Regions from separate parts of the Paenibacillus sp. 2RAB27 genome, predicted to be linked through region 3. Evidence: riboswitches for the same ligand, from Rfam matches in the RefSeq annotation. Region 3 holds a riboswitch; each other region holds the start of a gene.
What was found. Region 3 has a riboswitch for thiamine pyrophosphate ahead of AB4114_RS33800 (ECF transporter S component). Riboswitches for the same ligand answer to the same signal wherever they lie in the genome.
Positions count from the first base shown of each region.

Region 1: it holds a riboswitch for thiamine pyrophosphate, as region 3 does, so the genes downstream of both, AB4114_RS09270 (thiamine phosphate synthase) here and AB4114_RS33800 (ECF transporter S component) in region 3, are expected to answer to the same signal.
Region 2: it holds a riboswitch for thiamine pyrophosphate, as region 3 does, so the genes downstream of both, thiC (phosphomethylpyrimidine synthase ThiC) here and AB4114_RS33800 (ECF transporter S component) in region 3, are expected to answer to the same signal.

Region 1 is NZ_JBFRGR010000005.1:52,951-58,775, forward strand. It holds gene AB4114_RS09245 (bile acid:sodium symporter family protein) at 1-679, opposite strand, end outside; gene AB4114_RS09250 (Lrp/AsnC family transcriptional regulator) at 722-1,153, opposite strand; gene AB4114_RS09255 (MBL fold metallo-hydrolase) at 1,280-2,041, shown strand; gene hflC (protease modulator HflC) at 2,103-2,975, opposite strand; gene hflK (FtsH protease activity modulator HflK) at 2,972-3,979, opposite strand; TPP riboswitch at 4,161-4,259, shown strand; gene AB4114_RS09270 (thiamine phosphate synthase) at 4,401-5,006, shown strand; gene thiO (glycine oxidase ThiO) at 5,022-5,825, shown strand, end outside.
Region 2 is NZ_JBFRGR010000029.1:35,937-41,761, forward strand. It holds gene AB4114_RS27695 (beta-galactosidase) at 1-879, shown strand, start outside; gene thiC (phosphomethylpyrimidine synthase ThiC) at 947-2,716, opposite strand; TPP riboswitch at 2,812-2,921, opposite strand; gene AB4114_RS27705 (AbrB/MazE/SpoVT family DNA-binding domain-containing protein) at 3,047-3,283, opposite strand; gene AB4114_RS27710 (sugar phosphate isomerase/epimerase family protein) at 3,563-4,417, shown strand; gene AB4114_RS27715 (Gfo/Idh/MocA family protein) at 4,420-5,436, shown strand; gene AB4114_RS27720 (glucosamine-6-phosphate deaminase) at 5,456-5,825, shown strand, end outside.
Region 3 is NZ_JBFRGR010000055.1:11,344-17,168, reverse strand. It holds gene pyk (pyruvate kinase) at 1-283, opposite strand, end outside; gene AB4114_RS33810 (AraC family transcriptional regulator) at 409-1,191, shown strand; gene AB4114_RS33805 (DUF3105 domain-containing protein) at 1,214-1,909, opposite strand; TPP riboswitch at 2,141-2,250, shown strand; gene AB4114_RS33800 (ECF transporter S component) at 2,391-2,987, shown strand; gene AB4114_RS33795 (ABC transporter ATP-binding protein) at 2,992-4,491, shown strand; gene AB4114_RS33790 (energy-coupling factor transporter transmembrane component T family protein) at 4,482-5,279, shown strand; gene AB4114_RS33785 (hypothetical protein) at 5,324-5,719, opposite strand.

The DNA.
Region 1 (5,825 bases), on a different contig from region 3:
CGAGCAGTTTTGCGTTGAAGTCACGCAAATACGGAGCGATGACGGAGCTGTTAATGGCAACGACGACGCCCATGAATATTTTCGAAAAAGGACCTAAACGGCCTCCCCATTGCTCCTTAATTTTCCCCCGCGTCCATTGATTCAGCCCCATCCCAATGAGAGAAGGAACGACGATCATGAAGAACAAGCCTTTCATCATCGCAAACGTATCGAGCTGCACTTTGGTACCAACCAATACAGAGAGCGTATACGGCACGACGAAGGGGGAAAGGATCGTATCCATTAGGATGATCGACAACGTTAATACAATATTGCCTCGATAAATGGCTACCCACACGAAGCTTGTAATCCCTGTTGGAATGGCTGCGGCCAAAATAAGTCCCGTAATCGTCAGAGGTTCGTGACTATAGACAGCATGACCCAGTCCGAGTGCGATCAGCGGCATCCCGACATGCAAAATGAACAAAGTCGTGAGAAGCGGCAGTGGTTGAACGACGACCTTGATGAACTCTTTGAAGCTCGAAGCGATACTCCCCGAAAAAGTCATGAAAGCAAACAACCACGGCGACAAATAAGTAAATCCTGATAAGTGACTTCCGAGTAGAACCCCGATAAGAACACTAATGGGTGTGATTAGCGGTAAAATCTTTTCTAACTGACGGTTTAACTGAGGCAGCATCTAGGTGAACATCCTTTCGTGGCCAGCTTGAAGCGCAGGCTGCTATTTGACTTGACCGATGGAAAGACTGACTTTGTAATTGCCATAGATGAGAAGCTCATCCAGAAATGCATTTAGTTCAAGTGGCGTATGAACGCGAACTCGCATCCAGTAGCAGCCTTCGCCGCTGACACGGTGCGTCTCTACAACACTTTCTTGATGTTGAATATATGTGAGGAAAGCTTGATGAGCAGTGTTAGATTTCATAAAAACAACGATAAACGCATGCACGACCTGCCCGATTTTCTCGGGATTCCAGTTCACGGTGTAACCCGTAATGATACCGAGATCTTGGAGCTTACGTATACGTGCGCCGACCGCTTGGCCAGTTAGATGTACCTGTTGACCAATGGCTTTGTGCGACTGAGTGGCATCTTGCAGTAAATGCTGTAAGATACGTAAATCGATCTCATCGATCGGTGGGTTGCTTAGCACTTGTTGAATTCCTTTCACAATGAAATGGAAAATCGGTTATTCTTTTCAGCAGATGGTATGGGTTATGCGCCAATTATTTTACAATTGTAGCAGAACAACAATTAGAAGATAAGAGGTGCTTTGAAAATGAAGCTTCAATTGATTCGCCATGCCACACTTTGGCTGGAATACGCTGGAATAACATGTCTAATAGATCCGATGTTTAGTGACGCAGGGGTCAATCCGCCGATTGTGAATACCGCCAATCCTAGACGGAATCCACTTGTGCCTCTGCCATTTCCAATAGCGGAAATCGGTCAGCCAGACGTGATTATCGTGACCCATCTGCATGGAGATCATTGGGATGGACCAGCTGCGGAAGCACTGCCGAAAACAACGCCTGTCTTGTGCCAACCAGGGGATGAAGGAGCGTTTACGGCTGCAGGGTTTACGTCGGTAACGGCCATTCAGGAGTCACTTACAGTACAGGGAGTAACTTTGTTCCGAACAGGTGGACAGCATGGGACTGGGGAGATTGGGAAGATGATGGGACAGGTTTCAGGCTTTGTGTTCAAAGCGGAGAACGAGCCGACCCTATATCTCGCGGGAGATACGATTTGGTGTGACGACGTACAGCAAGCGTTGGAGACGCATCTGCCAGATTGGACGGTCGTTAATGCAGGCGGTGCACAGTTCGAAGTGGGGGATCCCATCACCATGGATGCGAACGACGTGGTAAGCCTATGCCGATACGCACCATTCACGAAAATCGTCGCCGTGCACATGGATGCGATCAATCACTGTCATGTGACGCGAGCGGATTTGCGGGGGAGATTGGTAGTGGAAGGGTTGTTGGAGCAGGTTGTGATTCCGGCGGATGGGGAGTGGGTGACCAAGTTCCGCAGCTAGAGAAATAAAGTAAAAAGCATACACATCCTAGGATGTGTATGCTTTACGGCGTTCACCAATATTATTTACCAAGTAGAATTTTCGTGTACGGCGAATCGATAGGCAGCATGATGACCGGTTCCCCTTTAAATGACACCAAGTAACTATCCAGCGTACGATAGAAATTGTAGAAGGCAGGGTCTTGGCCGTAAGCGGAGTTGTAAATTTTAGCTGCTTCTTGCTCGCCTTCAGCCACGATTTTCTTCGCATCTGCTTGCGCTTGCGCGATCAATTCACTCGCCTGTCTGTCGGCTTTGGAGGTGATTTTCTTGGACTCCTCATCGCCCTCGGACAAGTACTTCGCCGCAATAGATTGGCGGTCAGAAATCATCCGTTTATATACGCTTTGCTTGTTGGAATCCGGCAGATCCGTGCGTTTGATGCGCACATCGACGATTTGGATCCCGTAGTTATCGCGCTCCATTAACTCGGAAACTTCCTTCGTAATCTCGTCGTTCAAGTTACCACGTTGGGTGTTTTCGCTAATGATATCGCTGTAATTAATCTCCGATAACTTCCGTCTAACGGTGTTGTACACTGCGGCATCAATACGCTCTTCCCCACCAGTGATCGATTGAATCGTACGCAAGAATTGCTGAGCATCATCAATGCGCCATACCGTATAGTTATCAACTTCGATCGGCTTTTTATCTTTGGTCAAAATGGAAGTAGGCTTGCTATCATACACCATCTGATATTTGGGAAGCGTACGAACCGATTCAATGAATGGAATTTTAAAATGAATACCAGGTTCTGTTTGGATACGAACGGCTTCTCCGAATTTGAGAACGACGCGGTATTGGCCTTCTTTGACAATAAAGATGGAAATCAGGAACAAAATGACGACAACGATACCAAGGATGGATCTCATAATCCATTTGCTTTGTAAGGTCATTTCGCAGTCCCTCCAGTCGTACCAGTTGCAGCAGCAGGTGTGCGCAACAGCTCATTAATTGGTAAATATTTGACCGTTTCGCCCGTGCTGTCGCTGATGAAAATTTTGGCATTCGGCAATATTTTTTCTAACGTCTCGATGATAAGTCTGCTCTCTGTTACTGATTTATTATTGGCATACTCCGCATACAGGGCATTGAACTTCGCCACATCCCCCTGCGCATTCAAAATCCGTGATTTCTTCTGAGCTTCTGCATTCTCAAGCAGTGCTTGAGCGTTACCGCGCTCCCTTGGAAGGATATCATTTTCGTATTTCGTCGCCACGTTAATCTTCGTATTTTTCTCTTCACGCGCATTGGTTACATCTTTAAAAGCATTCTGTACATCGCCAGCTGGCGGCTCGATATCTTGGAATTTCAAATCGACAATATGAATACCCGTTTGATACTTCGTCTGCATCTCAATCAATCGTTCTTTGACCTTGCCTTGGACCTCGGTTTTTCCTTCTGTAATGGCAAAGTCTAGCGCCGTAGCGCCGATAACGGAACGAATCGCTGCACTCGCCGAGTTACGTAGGAATAGTTCTGCATTATCAATATTGTACAAGTAGTTCCGCATGTCACTGATATTCCATTCCACCACGGCATCAGCGGATAAAATATTTTCATCCCCCGTGATCATCATCGCTTCTTCTTCTACGGGAGTGATTTTGCCACCTACTTCACGGAAGCCGATTTGGATCCGTTGCGTCTTTTTGGCAGGAAGTACAATCACCTGTTGAATAGGAAAAGGGAGTTTAAAGTGAAGCCCAGCTTCCTTCTCTGTCGTATATTTGCCTAATGTTAAAATAGCCGCCTTCTCATGCTCCTGTACCGTGTAGAAGGTGGACGATCCAAAAATAAGGACGAGAACGATAACAAGGCCGATAACAATTTTGGTCATCAAACCTGGCGGAAGGGAAGAGGGTCTTCGTCGATCGGGTTCTGGCAGTACAAATGGTTCCATGGCAAACACCCCTTAATATAAGATTTACTGATATTCTATACGGGAAGTTTTGGAAATGGTTTCAATAAGGAGACGTAATTCTCAGCAAGCTGAGAAAGACTAGGTCGACTGTAAGATGAATGGAAAATTGTTATTTCCAAGAGTTGGCTGTCATGCTATGATGTTTAGTAATTGCATACGAATGAATCCCTAGGGGCGCCGAGAGGCTGAGACAGTGTAGACTGAACCCTTTGAACCTGATCTGGTTTATGCCAGCGGAGGAAAGTGGAACGAGCTTTGGAGCCGATTTTATATCTGTTTATGATGAGGCAGCCTACAACCACTTTCCTGAGGAAAGTGGTTTTTTTGTGTTACTTACTAAGTCGGGATGAATAGTGCTGTAAAGACAAGTGGTGTTTGGTGGAGAGGAAGTGGGCCGTAGGTGTCGGAGAAAGAGTTGCATGTCATATCGGGCGGGAAGCATACATGGTCCGAGATCGCCAAGATTGCGGCGCAGATTCACCCGTATGTCACAGCGATTCATATTCGCGAGAAAACGAAGTCCTTGGACGAAGTGTTTATCGGCGTTCAGTACTTATTGGAGCAAGGGGTTCCTGCCAAAAGACTGTACGTCAACGGGTTTCCCTCTATCGCTCTAGCCTTGCAAACAGGGGGGCTTCAGCTTCCAGGCTCGACGCCATCGCTTGTTATTCAGGATGAGTTTTGCCGTGGGATACAGCGCATCGGAGTCTCTGTGCATCAGGCAGACGAGGCGATGTGGCGTGAAAAAGAAGGGGCTGATTATCTTATGTTCGGTCATATTTTTGCGACCAACTCTAAGCAGGGCGTGCCGCCTAGGGGCTTGGAGCAGTTAAGACAATTAGTTCATCACGTTAATATTCCGGTGATTGCGATAGGCGGGATGACACCTGCAAGGGTAAAGTCCGTTCTGGATGCAGGAGCATCCGGCATCGCGGTGATGAGCGGAATATGGGAAGCAGCGGATCCCCTTGGAGCCGTTCTGGCCTATCATGATGAGCTTCATTAAATAGAGGTGAGCGAAATGTCAGCAGCAAGATCCCATGTCATCATCGTTGGCGGTGGTGTTATCGGTACATCCATCGCATATTACTTGGCTAAAAGAGGGCAGTTCGTCACACTGCTAGAGCGCAGCCAACTCAGCACCGAAGCTTCTGCTGCGGCAGCAGGCATGCTCGGTGCGCAGTCCGAGATGGAAGACACCGGCGCCCTGTTCCAATGGGCGCGCCAAAGCCGTGCCATGTTCCCCGAGCTGAGCGGGGAACTTCGAGAACTCACGGGCATCGACATCGGTCTCGTCCGTGAGGGCTTGCTGAACGTCGCGCTCAGCGACGTTCAAGAGGAGGAGCTGCGCGCGCGGGAGAAGCTCCAGCGCGCCGCGGGCGAGAAAGCCCAGTGGCTCAGCGCAGCTGAAGCCACGGCTATAGAGCCCGCGCTGAGCGCAGCCACGCGCGGAGCCCTGTACCTGCCCGAAGATGGGCAGGTCGATGCTCCGTTGCTGGCGGCGGCATTCGCGCAGGCGGCGCAGGTGCTTGGGGCGAAGGTGCAACCGTTCGCCCAGGTGCAAGGGCTGCTGACCGCGCAGGAGCGCGTCATCGGCGTGCTGACGGCCGCTGGTCCGCTCTACAGCGACCACGTGGTCGTCGCCGCAGGCACGTGGAGCGGTCAGCTGCTAGCGGGCATCGGCATCGACTTGCCGATGTATCCCGTGAAAGGCGAGTGCTTCTCCGTTAGGACGCCGAAGCCGCTCCTGAAGAAAACCCTGTTCTCGCCAGGGTGCTATATCGTTCCGAAAGCCGGCGGACGGCTGGTGGTCGGCGCGACGGTC
Region 2 (5,825 bases), on a different contig from region 3:
ATACGCGATCTCTTTGTTGGCCGCAAATTAGAGGATGTCGTGGCGGTGTTCCCGTATTCGAATGATTTCTCCACGCGCAAAGTAGCCGGTGACGCAACAGCGAAGCTGACTCGCACGCTAGCTTATGGGATGAACGTACCGTTCCGCGGGTTGAGCGAGTATCATCTCGAGGCATTGTCGACGGATCAGCCGAAGTTGATTATCGTGCCGAGTGCGCATAACTTCAGTGATGCCGCTTTGGAGAAGTTGACGACGCATGTCCGTGAAAATGGCGGAACGCTACTGTTTACTGGGCCGCTTGGATTAAATGAGTACTGGGCACCTGTCGCTCGGTTGACCGATATTGTAGGTGAAACGGTGCTCAGCAACATTGTGCGTGAAGAGGCGATGGTGTTGGAAGGAGAAATGGTTCCTGTGTCCTTCGGAGGTGCACGGATCGCTGAGTTGAATAAAGAGGTACCACTATCCGATGATGGAAAATGGAATTCACAGCATGGCGTCGTTCGCAGCTACGAGCTGGGCAAAGGGCAGCTGATCTGGTGTCCACTCCCAGTGGAGCTTGGTGAGCGCAGCGATGTACTTGAGAAGTTGTATGCGTATGCTCTTAAGTCAGCTGGCGTTGATGCGGAACTGACATGGGTAAAAGGCGGGCAGCAGCCGGGCGTGTATGGACGGAAGCTCAGCTTTGACAGCGGTTCGTTGTTTATCTTCGTCTCGGAGTTCGGCGTGGATACGCAGGTTGAAGTGACCGATCCGGCAACGGGCCGGAGCTATGCGTTCGAGCTGGAAGCCGAGCGTACGGTGATGTTCGCCGCGAATTCTGCGGGCGAGTTGTTGGCGGTGTATCGACTTGAGCAGGTGCAGGTCGAGGTGAAGTAGTAGCAGCTGGATGAAAAAAGGGTTGCACGCGCAATGCACGCGCAACCCTTTTTTTCTATAACATCACTTACGTATATAGGGCGTGGCCCGCTTTCTTAAACTCCTCCGATTTTTCACTCATCCCTTGTTCAATGGCTTGAGCTTCCTCAAGGCCTTGTAGTTTGGCGTAGTCTCGGATATCTTGGGAAATCCGCATGGAGCAGAACTTAGGGCCGCACATCGAACAAAAATGAGCGATCTTGGCACCTTCTGCAGGGAGTGTCTCATCATGGTATGCGATAGCTCTTTCTGGATCCAAGGATAAGTTGAATTGATCATGCCAACGGAATTCAAAACGTGCCTTGGATAACGCATTATCGCGATCCATGGCGCCTTTATGACCTTTGGCCAAATCAGCGGCATGAGCAGCAATTTTATAGGTGATAACCCCTTCACGAACGTCATTTTTATTGGGCAAACCCAAATGTTCTTTGGGAGTTACATAGCACAACATGGCAGTACCAAACCAGCCTATCATGGCAGCTCCAATGGCAGAAGTGATATGGTCATAGCCTGGCGCAATATCCGTTGTAAGCGGTCCTAATGTGTAAAAAGGAGCCTCATCACAGATTTCAAGTTGTTTATCCATATTTTCTTTGATTAAATGCATGGGCACGTGACCAGGACCTTCTACCATGACTTGTACATCATGTTTCCAGGCGATTTTGGTGAGTTCGCCTAGTGTTTCTAGTTCTGCAAACTGGGCCTCATCATTCGCATCTGCAATGGAGCCTGGGCGTAAACCATCGCCTAAAGAAAAGGATACATCATAGGTTTTCATGATTTCACAGATCTCTTCAAAATGTGTATACAGGAAGTTTTCCTGATGGTGGGCGAGACACCAGGCTGCCATAATGGATCCGCCTCGTGAAACAATACCTGTCACTCGTTTGGCAGTAAGAGGAACATAACGCAGCAGCACACCAGCATGAATCGTAAAGTAATCGACACCTTGCTCAGCTTGTTCAATAAGCGTGTCACGGTATACTTCCCACGTCAAATCTTCTGCTTTTCCATTGACTTTCTCTAGTGCTTGATAAATTGGAACGGTACCAATAGGAACAGGGGAATTACGAATAATCCATTCCCGGGTGGTATGAATGTTTTTACCCGTTGAGAGATCCATAATATTATCAGCGCCCCAGCGAGTAGCCCATCTCATTTTTTCCACTTCTTCTTCAATGGAGGACGATACAGCAGAATTTCCAATATTCGCATTGATTTTTACGAGAAAGTTACGTCCAATAATCATTGGCTCACTCTCAGGGTGATTAATATTGGCGGGGATAATCGCTCTACCACGAGCGACCTCGTCTTTCACAAATTCCGGAGATACATTTTCGCGAATCGCGATATATTCCATTTCGGACGTGATGATACCTTGACGTGCATAATGCATCTGGGTTACGTTACGACCTGTTTTCGCTCTCATCGGGTGACGATGTAAGCCTGGAAAAACTTCGGTAACGTTCTCTTCCTTGGTATATCCGTTATCTTCCGGTTTAATCGTTCTTCCTTCATATATTTCTACATCGCCGCGTTCTACAATCCAATTCAAACGATTAGGCGCAATACCTGCACGAATATCGGTTTGGATTTCCTCATCTGTATAAGCACCACTTGTGTCGTAGACACGCAAAGGGGCGTTTTCCTGTTCGCCGTAAGCGCCCGTGGTAGGACTCAAAGTGATTTCACGCATAGGAACTCGGATGTCCTTTCGTGAGCCCTCGACATACACTTTTTTGCTTCCCGGAAAAGAGGAAATTGAAGAAGAGTCGGTTTCTTTACTTGTTTCCATTGACATTTACATGCCTCCTATAATCGATTTGATCAAGCGGAGGATTCATGCTGCGAAAAAAAGACCGCATCTCTAATAGAGGCGGTCTCCTGGTATACAAAGAGATCTTGTGTTCCTCCGCTGGCATTATCCAGATCAGGTTTAACGGTCGATAGTTATAACTATCCTCTCAGCCTGGTCTCACCAAGCTCCCGTGATTATGCACTTAGGTATTTAATCTACACTTTATTTCTAACTATTGCAATCGTTATTTTATAAAAAATAGCCCATCAGGATCATCCCTGAGGGCTTATGTTCGACTTTGCCGATGTTCGTGCGTCACGAGAATTACTACGTAATCTCTTCAATACAATTGCCGCATACAAGCTTCCCTTTGAAATAGGTCATGTCCTCGAAATTCCCACAGAACACACAAGCAGGCATATACTTCTTGAGCGTAATACGCTCAGGGTCCACATAGACTTCGATGGCGTCACCGATCTCAATATGGAGTGTCCGACGCAACTCAATAGGTAAAACAATCCGTCCCAATTCGTCAACTTTTCTTACAATTCCCGTTGATTTCATACAATTACCTCCTTTTTTCATGAACAAAGGAACTACTTCTCGTAGTTACAAAGACTCATATTGTGTATATAGACTATTCCACATATGCACTCAAATTCCTTTTATTTACTGGCTGTGATTTTCATGTAGTTGCCCATATCCATACTGCTGAAAGAAAGCGAAAAAAATGTAAACTTACTTCAATAGAAACGTCAACTTTGACCGAGACAATCTTGGTATAGTTAGGAAAAATAAGAAGAAAACAGAATCGCATGCTCAAGCGAAGGTGGAGGTTATTCATTGATTTGGAATCGATTAGGCGTACTGACGGATGAAGTATCTCCGGATTTCGAGAAAGCGTTGAATTGGGCTGCAGAGCAGGGTTTGCAACATGTTGAAGTAAGAGTTGTGAATGGCATGAATGTATCCGTGTTGGCTGACGATCAGATCGTTGGCATCCGCAAAATGGTTGAAGAGCGTGGACTGTATGTCTCCGCCATTGCATCTCCTTTGTTTAAATGCGCGTTGGATCCGAAGCGAATGGTTGAATCGGGGGACACGTTTGGGCAGAAGGAGGAGAGTGTAGAGGAGCATTTTAAGAAACTGGATAGAGTGATCGAAATCGCAAAACTGCTGGGGACAACGCGCATCCGTATTTTCTCGTTTTGGCGAGAGTTGGAGCCGGAGCAGCATCGTGATGAAATTGTTCATCATTTAAAAAGGGCAAGCGACATTGCAGCACGCGAAGGCGTGATCCTGCTCCTAGAGAATGAGCCTTCCTGTAACGGAGGCTTTGCGGAGGAAGTGGCGGCACTTGTTTCTGCCATCGATTCTCCAGCTGTTCGGGGCCTTTGGGATCCAGGCAATGAAGCGTATGGCGCCAGAGAGGCATTCCCAAGCGGGTACCAGTACATGAAAAATGCCTTGGCCCATGTTCATCTGAAGGATGCTTACATTCGTCAAGATGGAACACCGAAATGTGTGCCTCTTGGTTCTGGGAATGTGGATATAACAGCTCAAATTAAGGCGCTTGAAGCGGATGGGTATGCGGGGTTGTATACGATTGAAACGCATTTTGTTCCAGAAGGCGGAACCCAGCTGACAGGTACGCGAATGACGCTGGATGCCCTTCGAGCTCTGCTTGAGGAGGTGTAGGGTTGGCTAACTGGAGGTTCGGCATTATCGGCTGTGGATCGGTAGCGGATTTTCATATCGAGGCTATTCGTCAAATCGAAGAGGCAAGCCTAGTCGTGGTATCTAGTCGAGTGGAAGCGAAGGCGCAAGCGGTTGCTGAGCGAGAAGGCTGCACCTGGACGACGGACTACCGTGAGCTCTTGACTAGGTCTGATGTGGATATCGTCTGTGTCACAACTTCAAGCGGGAGTCACGCTGCTATCGGTTTGGAGGTTGTGAATGCGGGCAAGCATCTGATTATCGAGAAGCCAATTAGCATGAATGTGACTGACGCGGAGCGGCTTGTGCAAGCGGCACGAGCAAATAATGTTACACTTTCTGTCATCTCTCAGCGGCGATTTGAAGCACAGAATCAAGCTATTAAACGGGTTTTGGATGAAGGTGATCTCGGTAAGCTTCTGCTGGTTGAGGTGTCACTCCCCTTTCATCGATCCCAGTCTTATTATGATAGCGCGAAATGGCGCGGAACGATTGCCGAAGATGGAGGAGCTCTGATGAACCAAGGGATTCATTGCTTGGATTTGCTGCTGTGGTTCGCTGGTGACGTACACACTGTCTTTGGCAAGGTGGCTACTCAGACGCACGAGATGGAAGCGGAGGACTTGGGTTTAGCCATTTTGCAATTTAAAAATGGCGCGTTCGGTACGATCATGGCCTCGACCAGCATTGCTCCGGGCTTTGCAGCGACGATTAATCTGTACGGGGAAAAAGGCTCGATCAAGCTGGAAGGCTCGACGATTGTCCATTGGACAGTGCCAGGGCGAAGCGAACCGACTTGGGCAGAGTCAGGTGCCTACGGCGGCATTACCGATCCGCGCAGCATTGTGTCGGATTTTCATCAAAGCCAGCTGCTCGACGTCATGGCTGCCATCGAAGCCGGCGATGAACCGCTGGTTACGGGGGAATCTGGCCTGCGAGCGGTACAGCTAGTTGAACAGATTTATAAGAGTGCTGCCGAAGGGCGGCAGCTGACTATATGATAATTGGAGGAACGATCCTATGAGCGAGCCACAAGTACAAGATCAACCTGTTTGGCATACACGAATCGATGCGTTGAAGGTTAACGTGTATCAGAACCGGATCGCGTTGGGGCAAGCGGCTGGGCTAGAGGCAGCCAACCAAATCAAGTCGCTGCTTGCTGAGAAAGCGGCTATCCGAATTATTTTCGCGGCAGCGCCCTCGCAAAATGAAATGCTCGAAACGCTTGCTCAAGATGAAGCCATCGACTGGTCACGGATCACTGTGTTTCACATGGATGAATACATCGGGCTTAGTGAAGATGCGCCGCAGCGATTTGGGAGCTTTTTGAACGATCGATTGTTCGATCAGGTGAAGCCTGGCACGGTGCATTTGATTAATAGCATGAACA
Region 3 (5,825 bases):
CAGTTGTCAAGACGATGCGATCGCCCGTTTGCAAGTCATAGGAAGCATCTTTCAATTGACCGATGCGGATTTCTGGACCTTTGATATCCATAAGAATCGGGATAATAACGCCCATTTCTTGCGCAGCTTGGCGAACACGCTGAATACGACCGCGGTGCTCATCCAAATCGCCATGTGCCATATTTAAACGCGCGACGCTCATGCCGGCGCCAATTAATTCTTTCAGGGTTGGGACGGAGTCGCACGCAGGACCCATTGTACAAATGATTTTTGTTTTACGCATCGTGAAGGACTTCCTTTCGAATGTAAGAGATTAGTTGGCTTCATTATATGCCTTATCCATGTGATTTTCTATGAACTATAGTATGATATATGTAATATAGTATGATACAAGGGGGCGAGGATTTTATGCAGCTAACTGGCATTCACTATGATAAAAGCAGTACATGGAACGAGGAACAGCCCATAATGCGCCCGGACTGGACACTTGTTTTCGTGATCTATGGCCGCTGTGTGTACTGGGTCAATGAGAAGAAACAAGTGCTAGAGAAAGGGCAATGGCTCCTCGTCCCGAGAGAAACTCCCTTCTATGGCCGGAGTGTGCCAACGAAAATACATGAGAAATTTGTGCTGCAATTTGACGCGCAGGCAGCACAAGACATCTTTCCGCTACTGCAACAATCGTCCTACACCTGTCGCCAGACCGGCAAATTCGACATCATCGCAGATCGGCTGCGTTTGATCCATCGCGGCTGGCAAGACAAACAGCCCTATTACATGGCGCTATGTGAAGCGCATCTGCAAGAGCTGTTTGTGTTTCTCCAACGGGAGTCGGATCAGGCTGCCACAACCTCGACAACCGCACTTCTCGTGGAGCAAATGAAGGGCTATATCCAGAATCATTACCGCGAGCATGTCACCAAGGACGAGTTAGGCAGCTGTATCAGCCGCTCGCCGAATTATGCAGCTTCGCTTTTTCGCCAAGTCACGGGTCAAACGATCAGTGAATTCGTTCACGTCACGCGAATCAAAACAGCCGTCTACATGCTGCGTCATTCCGCCCTGACCGTCACCGAAATTGCCGAGTTTATTGGCTATAACGATCCGTCTTATTTCTATCGTGTATTCCGAAGAATGACAGGTTTAGTACCAACCGAACTAGTTTCAGATCGTGAAACGATTCGGAAATAATTCGCAAGTAATTCGCAAGTAATTACATCGTTCCGCCGCCGAGCCGCACGTTAGCAGGAATTTGCTCAGGACCTTTGTTGATATAGTCGTGAATGAACGTTCCAACACTAGCTTCATCGAATTTGGCGAGTGACATTGTTTTCGTCCAAGCCGTAACCACGACCTCTTGATCGGCTGGCACATCGACATTGGGAACTGCTAGCACACCAGCACCAGCCGTCTTGAAGTGGGTCAAGTAGTCAAGTCGATCGAGCAGCTCCTTCGGTGCATCGGGATGGTAATGGATGATGATATCGCCATGCTCCAAGTTGTGGACAAGCATCTCGTAACCAGGTCTTTCCTTATAGAATCCGAATTTCAAATCATGTGGGCTATGCGTACCTGAAGTAGGGATTTTCATCTCGTACATCAAGGTGCCATCTTTATGATCGCGTCCGTAATCCTTATCTGTTGTGACCTGAATGTTGGCATGGAAATTAAGCTTATCTAAGCTGTACTTGCCTGCGGAGCTTTGAATGAGTGAAGTACCGACGCTGCCGAGAGCGATGATGAGCAGGGCATGTGAGAGAAGGAGCCATGTTTTATGTTTCTTTTTTAGGGCTTGCTTTTCAGCCTTTTTCAACCGCGAGGTGTTGTCTTTGTTTATTCTTGCTGCGAGTACATAACCAATGATAGCTGCAATGAATAGAGCTAGTCCGATATAGAACAATATGGTCATCAATTTCAATCCCTTTCTGCATCGTGGAATCATCCACCCTGAATAAGTTTCTTTGTTGAAAAATAAGAGGACACTACAAATTGTAGTTTTTCTAAGGGGTGGAAGTCAACTTCTAATGTTATCCTGATTTTGGCATGTTACCAGTGCAGACGAGCATGGGGAAGTTTCTCCGTTTCTTTGGGAAAAAAAGGATTGCCAAAGAGCAGATAATCCGCTACAGTTAAGCCAAATGAATAGCAACACGGGTGCTTGATGAAGTCAGGCTGAGATAGTGGCCCTATGCCACTGACCGTTAATCTGATCTGGATAATGCCAGCGTAGAGACCTGATGTGCTTTTTTTATGCACAAATGTTCAAGCCTGCCGGTATTCCGGTGGGCTTTTTTTGTCCTTAAAAGGCAAAAAAGACCATGTATCCAAGATTGGCGTGTTCGCTTATCTCATTGACAAATATGAATGGGGAAAAAGGAGTCGAGAAGAAGATGGAGCAAAAGGAAGCAAGTAAAAAAGGGTTGAAGCTGACAGATATTTTGATCACGATTGTCATTTCAGCCGTGTTTGGTGTGATTTATCGGATTTGGGGACCGATCTATGATCTTATGAAGCCGCTAGGCTTACATGCAGAGCAGTTGAGCTATGGCATGTGGTTCATGGCGGCAACGTTCGCGTTCCTCGTGATTCGCAAACCAGGCGTTGCCCTGTTGGCTGAAGTTGCAGCCGCAACGATCGAGGCCTTGTATGGCGGCCATTGGGGCGTGTCGACGCTCGTCTTTGGATTGCTGCAAGGGCTTGGTGCTGAGCTAGTGTTCGCGGCTTTCCGCTATCGTCGCACCAATGTGGGAGTAACCATACTTGCCGCTTTCGCTTCCGCCATCATGTCCATCTTTGTGGATACGTATTATGGCTATATTGATCAGCTGGCATTCTGGAATTATCTATTATTCATTGGTTTACGGTTACTGGGTAGCGCTTTGATCGCGGGTGTATTCGCCTACTATTTGACAGGTGCTTTATCCCGCACAGGTGTATTGAATCTGATTCGTCCAGTTTCCAAAAAAGATTACGACGTACTGGGGTAACGAGATGAGCGAAGGAATGAGCGTTACGAATCTACGGTTAAAATATCCCGGCGATGACGCCCCCCTGATCTTTCAGGGGGTTTCCTTTTCCATCGAGCGGGGTGAGAAGGTACTGCTGCTGGGACCTAGCGGCTGTGGCAAATCGACCCTGCTTCAGGTGTTGAGCGGAATTGTGCCAGACATGATTGAGCTGCCGCTCAAAGCGGATGAGATTCGCAGGCCTAGCCGGTGGGGGTATGTGTTTCAAGATCCAGATACACAGTTCTGTATGCCTTATATTGATGAAGAAATCGCGTTCGTGTTGGAAAATCAGGAAGTGCCGCGGGAAGATATGCCTGCGCGCATCCGGTATTACTTGGATTTGGTCGGGGTGCATGTGCCTGATGCGCATACGTTGATTAGTACGCTGTCCCAAGGGATGAAGCAGCGGTTAGCGATCGCAAGTGTACTGGCGCTTGAGCCAGAGGTGCTCTTTCTCGATGAGCCGACGGCGCTGTTGGATGATGAGGGTACGAAGCAGGTATGGGACACGATTCGAGCCATTAGCGGGGACAAAACTCTCCTTATTGTCGAGCACAAAATTAGCGGCATGCTGGATTTGCTCGATCGGTTGATCATCTTAACTCCAGAAGGCAAGGTATTGGCCGATGGACCGCCGCTTGCCATGTTTGAAGCTTACAAAGAGCAAATGAGGGAATATGGCATTTGGTATCCTGAGGTGTGGGAGGACTATGCCAAGGAGAATCCGCAGGCAGCGGTGAGGGGAGACGACCTATGGAATGGGCATCCCACTAGTGTGGTGCCGTTAGCACCCGTTATGGTCTTCCAGGATTTCGTCGGTGTTCGCGGAGGACAGATCAGGACCTCTGTGGATAACTTTAGCGTTTATCCAGGGGAATGGATCACCGTTATCGGTGCCAACGGTGCAGGCAAAAGCTCGCTCCTCCTCGCGATCATGCGGCTCGTCCCAACCCGCGGAAGCTGTGTGATCGCGGGCGTGAAGGGCAACAAAGTCGAGCACCTTGCGGAGCAAGTCGGCTTTGTGTTCCAGAACCCGGAGTTCCAGTTCGTCACGAACTCCGTGGAGGAAGAGCTGACCTATGGCTTGCCAGAGGGTCAGCCGAGGAACGAGCAATGGGCAGCGGCTGAGCTGCTGCTCCGGGAATACGACCTGCTCGCGCTGCGCGAGCGGCACCCGTTCCAGCTCTCGCTGGGCCAGAAGCGCAGGCTTAGCGTGGCGTCCGCGATGGTTCGCGGGCCACGCATCCTGCTGCTAGATGAGCCCACCTTCGGGCTCGATGCGCGCGGCACGCTGCGCATGCTCGAGGGGCTGGAGCGGCTGCGCGCCAGCGGGACCGTGATCGTGATGGTGACACACGATCACGAGATCGTCAAGCGCTGGGCAACGCGCGTCTGGCAGGTCGAGGCCGGGCGCGTGACGGAAGTCGAGCACGCATCCATTATTTATGCTGTCCCGGGAGGAGAGCCGCTGCTATGCAAATAACGTTCCCCTTTCGCGAAACATGGCTGCATCGGGTAAATCCGGGTGTGAAGCTTGTCTTATCGATTCTGCTATTCATCGTTGTCGTCTTCACTCATAATCTCAATATGATGCTGTTCCTGACGTTAGGCGCGTTGCTTCCGCTGGCGCTATTATCCGGACATCCTACGAAGAGACTGCTGCTCTATGCGTCACCATTTCTGCTGATTTTCGTGTCCTCCACAGCGGGCATGATGATGTTCGGTATCGGGGAGACCGAATGGTTTCATCTTGGGATCATTCGAATTACCGAGGAAAGCTTCTACCGCGGGATCCATCTTGGTTTGCGCGGCATCCAGGTTGCTTCCGTCGGCTTGCTGTTCAGCTTGACCACGCGGCCTGTCGCGTTGTTCTATGCGATGATGCAGCAGTGGAAGGTCGCGCCGAAGTACGCGTACAGCTTCCTGGCAGCGCTGCGCATGCTGCCCGTCATCCTCGAGGAGCTGCAGACGCTTCGCTATGCGCTCAAGGTTAGGGGCAAGCGTCAGCAGCAGAATCCGCTGACATTGTGGTACACCACGATGCGGATGATCGCCATTCCGCTGCTGGCTCAAAGCATTCGCCGTGCCCACCGGACGGCGGTGGCAATGGAAGCGAAGCGTTTTTCGATGAGTCGTAAACGCACGTATTATTATGTATCTTCCTACTCGATGTTAGATATATATTACAGCCTCTACTGGGTCATGCTCATTGCAGCATCCTATTGGCTCGCGGTTACGTGGCCGCTGCTAAACAGTGTAGATGTGCGTTGAAAGAAGAGCAACCCTACTCGCGGTAACGAGGTGGGTTGCTTTTTTTATTCGCCCCATTTGAGCATGAGCGTGACTCGGCAGCATTGATTTGCGGTCACACGGGGACCAACCACGAATTGTATGGCACTGGGGGAGTAGCTCGTTTCGATGGTGGAATCACTACCGAAGGTCTTAACAATACGATCGACTTCTTTTTGGTTGCCGTTCTGAGCATTCATCATTAATTGACGAGCGATTTCTGGGTCTGTGAGCTTTTTGACAACGATAGAAGCATCTTTTAACAAGTGCTCCGAGGCAACGACGGAGTTAGAAAGCATTTTGGTATTAACTGGAGGAAAGTTGCGGTCCCACGCCCAGTAAGGTGCGTAGTGGTAGGGATGAGCGGGATACAGATGATACTGAACTGGGGGATAGGCGTACAAGGTTGGGTCGTTGTACATCGAGACCGACCCCTTTCTGTAAAATGATGAGCACTAGCAATATATGTGAGAGATGGGCTAGTGTGCGTCCCCATACAAAAAAGCTCCCCGGAGGGGAGCTGGATGT